DNA from 4 places in the Nocardiopsis oceanisediminis genome. Region 4 is predicted to be linked to each of the others. Evidence: riboswitches for the same ligand, from Rfam matches in the RefSeq annotation. Region 4 holds a riboswitch; each other region holds the start of a gene.
The links. A riboswitch is a leader RNA that binds a small molecule or an ion and turns the genes downstream of it on or off. The one in region 4 is predicted to bind thiamine pyrophosphate.
Positions count from the first base shown of each region.

Region 1 (2,191 bases), 3.2 Mb from region 4:
GCGCCCCGGCGATGACCAGGCGCTGCTTCTCCCCGCCGGAGAGCGCCGCGGTGGAGCGCTCCGGGCCGTGGCCGAAGCCGACCCCGGCCAGCGCCTCCCGGACCCGGCCGCCGATCAGCTCCGGGTCGGTACCGATGTTCTCCAGGCCGAACGCGACGTCGTCGCCGGCCCGCGCCATCACCAGCTGGGTCTCCGGGTCCTGGGCGACCAGGCCGGTGCCGCCCCGGCCGCGCTCGGCCGGGGCGCCGTCCACGGTGAGCTCGCCCTCGCTCTCCCCGGTGATGGCCGATTCCGGCCCGGTCAGCCCGGCCAGGGCGTGCAGCAGCGTGCTCTTGCCGGCGCCGGAGGGGCCGAGCAGCAGTACCCGCTCGCCGGGCTCGACCTCCAGGTCGACCCCGCGCAGCGCCCACTCCTCGCGGCCGGCGTGCCGCCAGCCCCAGCCGCGCAGCCGGATCCGCGCGCCGCTCATCCGCGCGCCGAGGGGAAGGGGGTGAGCGCCCCGGCCCGGGCCAGGGCGGTGGTGAGCAGCCGGCCGCCGACCCCGGCGATCAGCACCGAGCTGGCGGCGACGAAGGCCGCGTAGGCGGCCATGAAGGAGGCCGGCCAGTCGGCGTAGGTCATGGTGAGGTCCATGCCGATCGGGGCCAGCGCGGCGGCCGCGGCGGCCAGCACGGAGGCCGCCATGCCCCAGGAGCGGTACCGGCCGGCCAGGAAGACCAGCTCCGGCAGGAGCCCCTGGAAGAAGCCGGCGACCAGCACGATCATGCCCCAGTGCGTACCCAGCAGCGCCGAGACCGTGGCGGCCGCGACCGAGGTGAGGACGCCCGCCCCGGGCTTGCGCAGCACCAGCATGCCGAGCACGCCGGGCAGCAGCCAGATGCCGTAGATGACCGCCTGGGCGGGCGGGAAGAAGACGAACAGCGGTGCGGTGGCCTGCCAGAGCATGCCCCAGAACCAGAATATGACGCCGATGGCGACGCCGAGCACCGCGGCGACGACGATGTCGACGGTGCGCCAGGCGTACGGCGAACGCTGGGCGGTGGTCTTCACGGGTGGGTCCCTTCGCGTCGGTGAGGACACGAGAGGGCTCAGGCCAAGAGCGCCCGGTACGGACTCCGCCGGGCGGAACACACGACTTCCTTCGCTGGCATGATCCAGATCAGGTGTCTAAGGGTCTGCGGGGTCTCCGCACTCTCAGCGCCGAAGCGCTCCCCTGTCGGTTTCCACCCATTATGCGGGTTATCGCCGCTCAGCGCAGCACGATCCCGTCCTCCATTCCGCGGTGCGGCTCCGGAACGGCCACCAGCCCCATCTCCGCGGCCGAGCGGAGCGCCGGGTGCCGGGGCAGCACGCGCACCGTGTAGCCGCCGGAGCCCGCCCTGGTCAGCGGGGCCGAACCGGTGTAGCGGTGCCCCTCCTGCCCGCCGCCGGTCCACTCCAGCACGGCGACGGCCGGCGCCACCAGCCGGCCGTCCTCGTCGACCCGGCCGACCAGCGCCTCCACCTGGACGTCGTCCGGGTCCAGGTCGCCGAGGCGGACCGTGGCGCTCAGGTCCAGCTCGCCGCCGGCCCGCGGCGGCTCCCCGGTGCCCGCGTCGATCCCGCCGGCCTCGACGTGCTCGATGCGCACCCCCGGCCAGCCGGCGCGGACCCGGGCCTTCCAGGCCGCCAGCTCGCGCGCGCCGGCCGCGCCGCCGTCCAGCAGCGCCCGCGAGGAGGCCGCGGCGCCCCGGTAGTAGCCCGCCACGTAGTCCTGGACCATCCGGGTGGCCAGCACCTTCGGCCCCAGCGAGACCAGGGTGTGCTTGACCATCTCCAGCCAGCGCTTGGGCAGGCCGTCGCCGTCGGCGTCGTAGAAGAGCGGCGCGACCCGCTCCTCGATGAGCTCGTAGAGCGCGCGGGACTCCAGGTCGTCGCGGCGGTCGGGGTCGGAGACCCCGTCCGCGGTGGGGATCGCCCACCCGTTGGACCCGTCGAACCACTCGTCCCACCAGCCGTCCCGGACCGACAGGTTGAGCCCGCCGTTGAGCGCCGACTTCATCCCCGAGGTGCCGCTGGCCTCCAGCGGGCGCAGCGGGTTGTTCAGCCACACGTCGCTCCCCTGCACCAGGGAGGCGGCCAGGTCCATGTCGTAGTCGGGCAGGAAGACGATGCGGTGCCGGACGTCGGGGCGGTCGCTGAACCGAACGAT
Region 1 covers NZ_JAFMZJ010000001.1:5,873,671-5,875,861, forward strand. Annotated here, with positions in the region: gene J0910_RS25620 (ABC transporter ATP-binding protein) at 1-469, opposite strand, end outside; gene J0910_RS25625 (ECF transporter S component) at 466-1,050, opposite strand; TPP riboswitch at 1,120-1,225, opposite strand; gene glgP (alpha-glucan family phosphorylase) at 1,250-2,191, opposite strand, start outside.
Region 1: it holds a riboswitch for thiamine pyrophosphate, as region 4 does, so the genes downstream of both, J0910_RS25625 (ECF transporter S component) here and thiO (glycine oxidase ThiO) in region 4, are expected to answer to the same signal.

Region 2 (2,191 bases), 910 kb from region 4:
GGCCGGCGTGGATGACGGCCGTGTTGCCCCCGGTGTCGGTGACCGTCGTCCGGCCCTTCAGGTCCCCGGCGGAGAGGGTCCTGTCGTATGGCTCCATCGGCTGTTTCCCACGCTCGTCCGGGCTCTCGGTCGGGGCAACGGTACCCGCCGCACCCCGGCCCCGCCGGGCAATCGGGAAATATGCCGCTTCCGGCCGGTCCCGGACGCCCGTTCCGGAGCGCGGCTTTCCCCGGAGGCGGTGCTCCACCGGGCCACCGGGGGCCGGCAGGGGGATCCCGCAGGCGCGGAACCAAGGCGGCCGTCCCGGGGAGGGCCGAGCAGGCGGCCGCCCGCAGGAAGAGGGGGCGCGGGGGCGGGTCGGCCGGTCTCCTCCGGCGCCGGGCTCTGCAAAGGCCGCAGCAGCGCGGAGCGCCCGATCGACACGCTGAAGGCGCGGCGCGCCATCGCGGCCCGCTACGACACGCCCCCCGAGAGCCGTCTGGCCGGCCCCCGCCTGCGCGGAGCGGTGATCTGGATGCGCGGCCTCCGATGACCACCGCTCCGAACGGGCGCTAGAAGGCCCAGCCCTCCTTCTCCCAGGCCGCCTCCCAGAAGTGGAACTCGTAGGTGGTGGCGGTGGTGAAGGCCTCGCGCATCCGGGCGACGGTGGCGGCGTCGGAGCGCTCGGCGATGCCGTCGGTGATGGCGCACAGCCGCCGGGTGGAGGCGGCGAACTCCTCGTCGGCGTAGGTGGAGATCCACTCGCCGTAGGGGTGCCCGGACAGGTCGCCGGCCTTCTCCATCAGCCGGGCGCCGACGTCGGTGTAGACCCAGAAGCAGGGCAGCACCCCGGCGGCCAGCTCGCCGTACCCCTGGGTCTGGGCCAGGCCCAGCAGGTAGGAGACGTAGGCGGTGCAGGTCGGCGAGGGGCGCAGGCCGGCCACCTCGCCGACGAAGCCCTCGTGCATGGAGCTCTCCACCGCGATCGCGTCGTGCGCCGACTTGGCGAAGAAGGCGATCTCGTCGGAGCGGTCGGCCCGAGCCGCCGCCGACGCCAGGGCCCGGGCGTAGCCGCGCAGGTAGAGGGCGTCCTGGGCCATGTAGTAGTCGAACCGGTCCCGGGACAGGGACCCGTCGGCCAGGCCGCGGACGAACGGCAGGTCGTCGATGGCCGCGCGCACGCCGGCCGTCTCGTTCCACACCTCGGCACAGAAATCGCTCAAGATGGGCGTTCCCTTCGCTAGTTCGAGCTAGATCAGGTTCGACGGGTGTGATCTCAGCTCCGGCCGATGCCGACATCGGACCGGTGCACCCCGCGCCGTGCCGACGACCATACCGGGGGCCGGGACGGCGTTCCGCCCCGGGGTGCGGCGTTTGCCCGTTCCGGTGCGGGGCGGAAGGATCGCGCCATGCCCTCCTTCACCGCTCCCGACGGGACCCCGCTCGCCTACCGCGCCGAAGGCGAGGGGGAACCGCTGATCTGCCTGCCCGGCGGCCCGATGCGCGCCGGCGCCTACCTCGGCGGCCTCGGCGGGCTGGCGCGGCGGCGCCGGCTCATCGTGCCCGACCCGCGCGGCACCGGGGACTCCGGCGGCGGCGCCGACCCGGCGGCCCGCCGCTGCGACCGGCAGACCGGAGACGTCGAGGCGCTCCGCGCCCACCTCGGCCTGGACCGCGTCGACCTGCTGGCCCACTCCGCCGCGGGCGACCTGGCGGTCCTGTACGCGGCCCGGCACCCCGAGCGGGTGCGCTCACTGGTCCTGGTCACCGCCCGGGGCCGCGCCCTGGGCATCGACTTCACCGAGGAGCACCGGTGGGAGGCGGCCGCCCGCGCCGCCGTCGCCGGACTGGACGCCCCGGTCCTGGCCGTCGCGGGCGGACTGGACGGCGGCCCGCTCCCCCGGGTCGCCGCGGAGATCGCCGGGCTGTTCCCGCGCGGCGAGACGGCGGTGCTGCCCGGCGCCGGCCACTACCCGTGGCTGGACGCTCCGGAGGACTTCGCCCGCACCGTCGGGGATTTCCTGGACCGCTCCGCGCCGGTCGGCGCGGGCGCCCCGGGCGCCGGCGGGGCCGGGGCGGACCTGCCGCCGGGGCTGGCGGAGGCCGCGGCCGAAGGGCTCCCCCGCGCCGACGTCGACTTCGAGATGTACGAGGCGTTCGAGGACCCGGAGGAGACCGCCTGGTGGTTCCGGCTGTGGACCGGCAACCCCGA
Region 2 covers NZ_JAFMZJ010000001.1:3,565,713-3,567,903, forward strand. Annotated here, with positions in the region: gene J0910_RS15825 (hypothetical protein) at 1-97, opposite strand, end outside; gene J0910_RS15830 (TenA family protein) at 552-1,181, opposite strand; TPP riboswitch at 1,194-1,305, opposite strand; gene J0910_RS15835 (alpha/beta fold hydrolase) at 1,389-2,191, shown strand, end outside.
Region 2: it holds a riboswitch for thiamine pyrophosphate, as region 4 does, so the genes downstream of both, J0910_RS15830 (TenA family protein) here and thiO (glycine oxidase ThiO) in region 4, are expected to answer to the same signal.

Region 3 (2,191 bases), 2.9 Mb from region 4:
CCGCTCGGAGTCCCGGCCGTTCCCGCCTCCGGCACGTTCGCGGCACTCCTCCTCGATCCCTCGAAGACGAAACACGAGACATGGCGAAATCCATCGGGACCCATCTGTTCAACGTCGTCCGCGGAGGCCTCATCGGCACCGCGGAGGTCGTTCCCGGCGTCAGCGGCGGCACGGTCGCGCTGATCGTGGGGGTGTACGAGACCCTCATCACCTCGGCCGGGCATGTGCTCTCCGGGCTCCGGGCGGCCGTCTCCGACCTGCCGCGCGGCCGGGGCGCCGGCCGGGCCGCGGCGGAGTTCCGCCAGGCCGACTGGGCGGCCATCGGCGCCGTGCTGGTCGGCATGGTCGCCGCCGCGCTGCTCGCCGCGAAGATCATCGCCCCGCTGGTCGAGTCCGAGCAGCAGCGCTCCTACGCCCTGTTCTTCGGCCTGGTGCTGGCCTCGCTCTGGGTGCCCTACACCGCGGCCGGGCAGCGCTGGAAGGCCTGGCACTACCTGCTGGCCGCCGCGGTCGGCGCGGTCGCCTTCGTGGTGACCGGCCTGCCGCCCGCGCACGTGGAGCCCTCGGCCCCGGCCGTGATCGCCGCCGCGGCCGTCGCGGTCTCCGCGCTGATCATGCCGGGGATGTCCGGCTCGTTCATCCTGCTCACCCTGGGCCTCTACACGCCCACCATGGACGCGCTGAACAACCGCGACTTCGGCTACATCGGCACCTTCGTCCTCGGCGCGTTCATCGGCGGCGCGCTCTTCGTGAAGCTGCTCCAGTGGCTGCTGGAGCACCACCGGATGGTGACCCTGGTGGCGCTGACCGGTGTGATGGCCGGTTCGCTGCGCGCCCTGTGGCCCTGGCAGGACGAGGAGCGCACCCTCTACGCCCCCTCCGGGGACGTCCCGTTCACCCTGGCCATGGTCGCGGTCGGGTTCGCGGTCGTCGTCGCGGTCCTGCTCATCGAGCACCTGGTCAAGGGCGGCGGCCGGAAGAGCGGCTCCGGCGGCGGCCGGCACGCCCGGCCCGCCGTCCGGGAGTCCGCCCGGCTGTGACAGGCTGAAGGCCCGGCCGCCGAGGCGGCCGGGCCGCTCCGGTCCTTCCGGAGCGGAAGCGACGGCGCGGGGTGCCGGTGCACGCCACCGGCTGAGAACACACCCGTCGAACCTGATCTAGCTCGCACTAGCGAAGGGACGCCACATGGGCTCCTTCAACATCCTGTCCATCGCCGGCACCGACCCCAGCGGGGGCGCGGGGATCCAGGCCGACCTGAAGGCCTTCTCCGCCCTCGGGGGCTACGGCACCACCGTGGTGACCGCCCTGGTCGCGCAGACCACCACCGGCGTCGCCGCGGTGCACCCGGTCCCCCCGGAGTTCGTCACCCGGCAGCTGACCACCCTCCTGGACGACGTCCGCATCGACGCGGTGAAGATCGGCATGCTGGCCGACACCGGCGTCATCGAGGCGGTCGGCGCGGCGCTCGACGCCTACCGGCTGCGCAACGTGGTGCTCGACCCGGTGATGGTGGCCAAGAGCGGCGACCGGCTGCTGGCCGCCGAGGCGATCGAGGCGCTGCGCACCGTGCTGCTGCCCCGGGCCGACCTGGTCACCCCGAACCTCCCGGAGGCCGCCGACCTGCTCGGCGAGGACGAGGCGGCCGACCTGGAGGAGATGGAGGAGCAGGCCCGCCGCCTGCTCAAGCTCGGCCCGGCCCGGGTGCTGCTGAAGGGCGGCCACCTCTCCGGCGGCGACAGCACCGACCTGCTGGTGGAACCGGACGCCGCGGCCGTCCCGTTCACCGCGGAGCGGGTCCCGACCCGGAACACGCACGGCACCGGCTGCACCCTCTCGTCGGCGATCGCGGCCCTGCTCCCGCAGCGCGCCGGGGTCGCCGAGGCGGTGCGGGACGCCAAGTCCTACCTGACCGAGGCGCTGCGCCGCGCCGACGAGCTGGAGGTCGGCCGCGGCATGGGGCCGGTGCACCACTTCCACGCCTGGTGGTGACCGCCGGGCCGCGGCCGGGCCTCCTACCGGGGCAGGGGGCGGCGCGCGCCCGCCCCTGCCCTCCGTACCGGTCCCGGCGCCCCGGCGGGCCCCTGGGAGGACCGTCTCGGCGGCGCTCCGGGGCGCCGGGGCTCCCCGCCCGGGGTCAGCCCTCCCCGCCTCCGTCCGCCTGGGCCAGGGCGAGGCGGCTGAGCGCCGCGGC
Region 3 covers NZ_JAFMZJ010000001.1:5,538,532-5,540,722, forward strand. Annotated here, with positions in the region: gene J0910_RS24130 (DUF368 domain-containing protein) at 81-1,040, shown strand; TPP riboswitch at 1,098-1,196, shown strand; gene thiD (bifunctional hydroxymethylpyrimidine kinase/phosphomethylpyrimidine kinase) at 1,186-1,989, shown strand; gene J0910_RS24140 (DUF6457 domain-containing protein) at 2,135-2,191, opposite strand, start outside.
Region 3: it holds a riboswitch for thiamine pyrophosphate, as region 4 does, so the genes downstream of both, thiD (bifunctional hydroxymethylpyrimidine kinase/phosphomethylpyrimidine kinase) here and thiO (glycine oxidase ThiO) in region 4, are expected to answer to the same signal.

Region 4 (2,191 bases):
TGTGGGGGCTGGCCTCGGTGGCGGGCAACCTGGCCGCCGGGCGGGCCTCCGACGCCCGCGGGCCGCGCACCGTGATGGCGGTCGCGCTGCCGGTGCTGATCGCGCTCTTCCTGCTGGTCGAGCCGGCCGCCGCGACGCTGCCCGGGGCGTTCGCCTGGATGCTGCTCTACGGCGCGTTCGGCTGGCTGGTGGCGGTGCCGCAGCAGCAGCGGGCGGTCGAGGTCGACCCGTCCTCCGCGCCGGTGCTGATCGGGCTGAACAGCTCCGCCCTGTACGGCGGGATGTCGCTGGGCGGGATCACCGGCGGCGCGGCGCTGGCCTGGCTGGACCCCGCGCAGCTGGGCTACCTGGGCGCCGCCCTGCTCGTTCCCGCGCTGGCGCTGCTCTGGGCCGAGCGGCGGCGCGGGTGAGGACCGGGGCCGGGGCGGAGGCGGTCCGCCCCGGCCCGGAGGCGCCGCGGCCGGGCCGCGGCGGAGGGTGCGGGGTCAGCGGGCCGGGATCAGAGGGCCATGGCCTGCGCCCGGCGGCGGACCTCGGTGCCGCGGTTCTGCGCCAGCGCGTCGATCGGCGCCCCGGGCAGCGTCTCGTCCGGGGTGAACAGCCACTGCAGTGACTCTTCCTCGGTGAAGCCGCAGTCGTCCAGCACGGTGAGGGTCCCCGGGAGGCCCTTGAGGACGTCGCCGCCGGTGATGAAGGCCGCCGGGATCTTCAGCTCGCCGCCGCGCTTCACGCCGGCCAGGCGGTGGTCCCGGATGAACTGCTTGATCCTGTTCGGGGAGACGTTGAGGGCGGCCGCGGCGTCCTTGACGGTCATCCAGTCGCCGACCAGGGCGTCGATGCGGTTGTCGTTCTCGTTCACACCCCCAATGTGCCATATTCGGCCCCTGCTCGGCGGCTCTGCGCGCCGCCGCCCCGCCGTCCGGTGGTCCGACCTCTCCGGCCGCCCGCGCGCGGGCGTCGCTAGGATGGGGGGACGGATCCGACCACCGGGTACGGATCCGCGAAGCGAACGTTCCCGCGGGAGCCGGGTGGGACCCGGCTGAGAGGGGGGCTGCCGGCCCCCGACCGCACGAACCTGATCCGGGTCATGCCGGCGAAGGGAGTGGCGTCTCCGCCATGCGTGCAGCAGACACCCCCGCCCACCGCGGCGGCTACGACGCGGCCGTCGTCGGCGGCGGGCTGATCGGCCTGGCCACCGCCTGGCGCGCCGCCCGGCGCGGGCTGCGGGTCGCCGTCCTCGCCCCGGCCGGCGACTCCGGCGCGGCCTCCGGCGTCGCCGCGGGCATGCTCACCCCGGCCACCGAGGCGATGTTCGGCGAAGAGGAGCTGATGCGCTTCGGCGCCGACTCCCGCGACCGCTACCCCGGCTTCGTCCGCGACGTGCAGGCCGACTCCGGCGAGGACGCCGGCTACCGGGAGCGCGGCACCCTGCAGATCGCCTTCGACACCGACGACCTGTCCCGGCTGACCGAGCTCGGCGAGCTCCAGTCCCGGCTGGGGCTGAAGGCCGAGCGGATCACCTCCCGGGAGTGCCGCCGGCTGGAGCCGATGCTCGCCCCCGGGGTGCGCGGCGGCGTGCACGTCCCCGACGACCACTCGGTCGACCCGCGCCGGCTGGCCCGCGCCCTGCGGCTGGCCGCGGCGGCGCGCGGGGCGGACTTCACCGCCGACCGCGCGGCCGAGGTGCTCTGCGAGGGCGGCCGGGTGCGCGGCGTGCGCACCGCCGGCGGCGCGGAGGTCCGCGCCGATCAGGTGGTGCTGGCCGCCGGGGTGTGGACCCCCTCCATCGGCGGCCTCCCCGACGGGCTGCTCCCGCCGGTGCGCCCGGTCAAGGGCCAGCTGCTGCGGCTGCGCACCCCCGCGGGCGAGGAGCCGATCGTCTCCCGCACGGTGCGCGGCCTGGTCAAGGGGACCCCCGTCTACCTGGTGCCGCGCGCCGACGGCGAGATCGTGCTGGGCGCCACCCAGGAGGAGATGGGGCCGGACACCCGGCTCACCGCCGGCGGCGTCCACCAGATCCTGCGCGACGCGCACGAGCTGGTCCCGGGCGTCGGGGAGCTGGAGATCGCCGAGGCCTGCGTCGGGCTGCGCCCCGGCTCTCCGGACAACGAGCCGCTCCTGGGGCCGCTGGGCCCGGCCGGGCTGCACCTGGCCACCGGGCACTTCCGGCACGGGGTGCTGCTCACCCCGG
Region 4 covers NZ_JAFMZJ010000001.1:2,657,426-2,659,616, reverse strand. Annotated here, with positions in the region: gene J0910_RS11865 (MFS transporter) at 1-410, shown strand, start outside; gene J0910_RS11860 (Rv2175c family DNA-binding protein) at 500-859, opposite strand; TPP riboswitch at 1,008-1,119, shown strand; gene thiO (glycine oxidase ThiO) at 1,117-2,191, shown strand, end outside.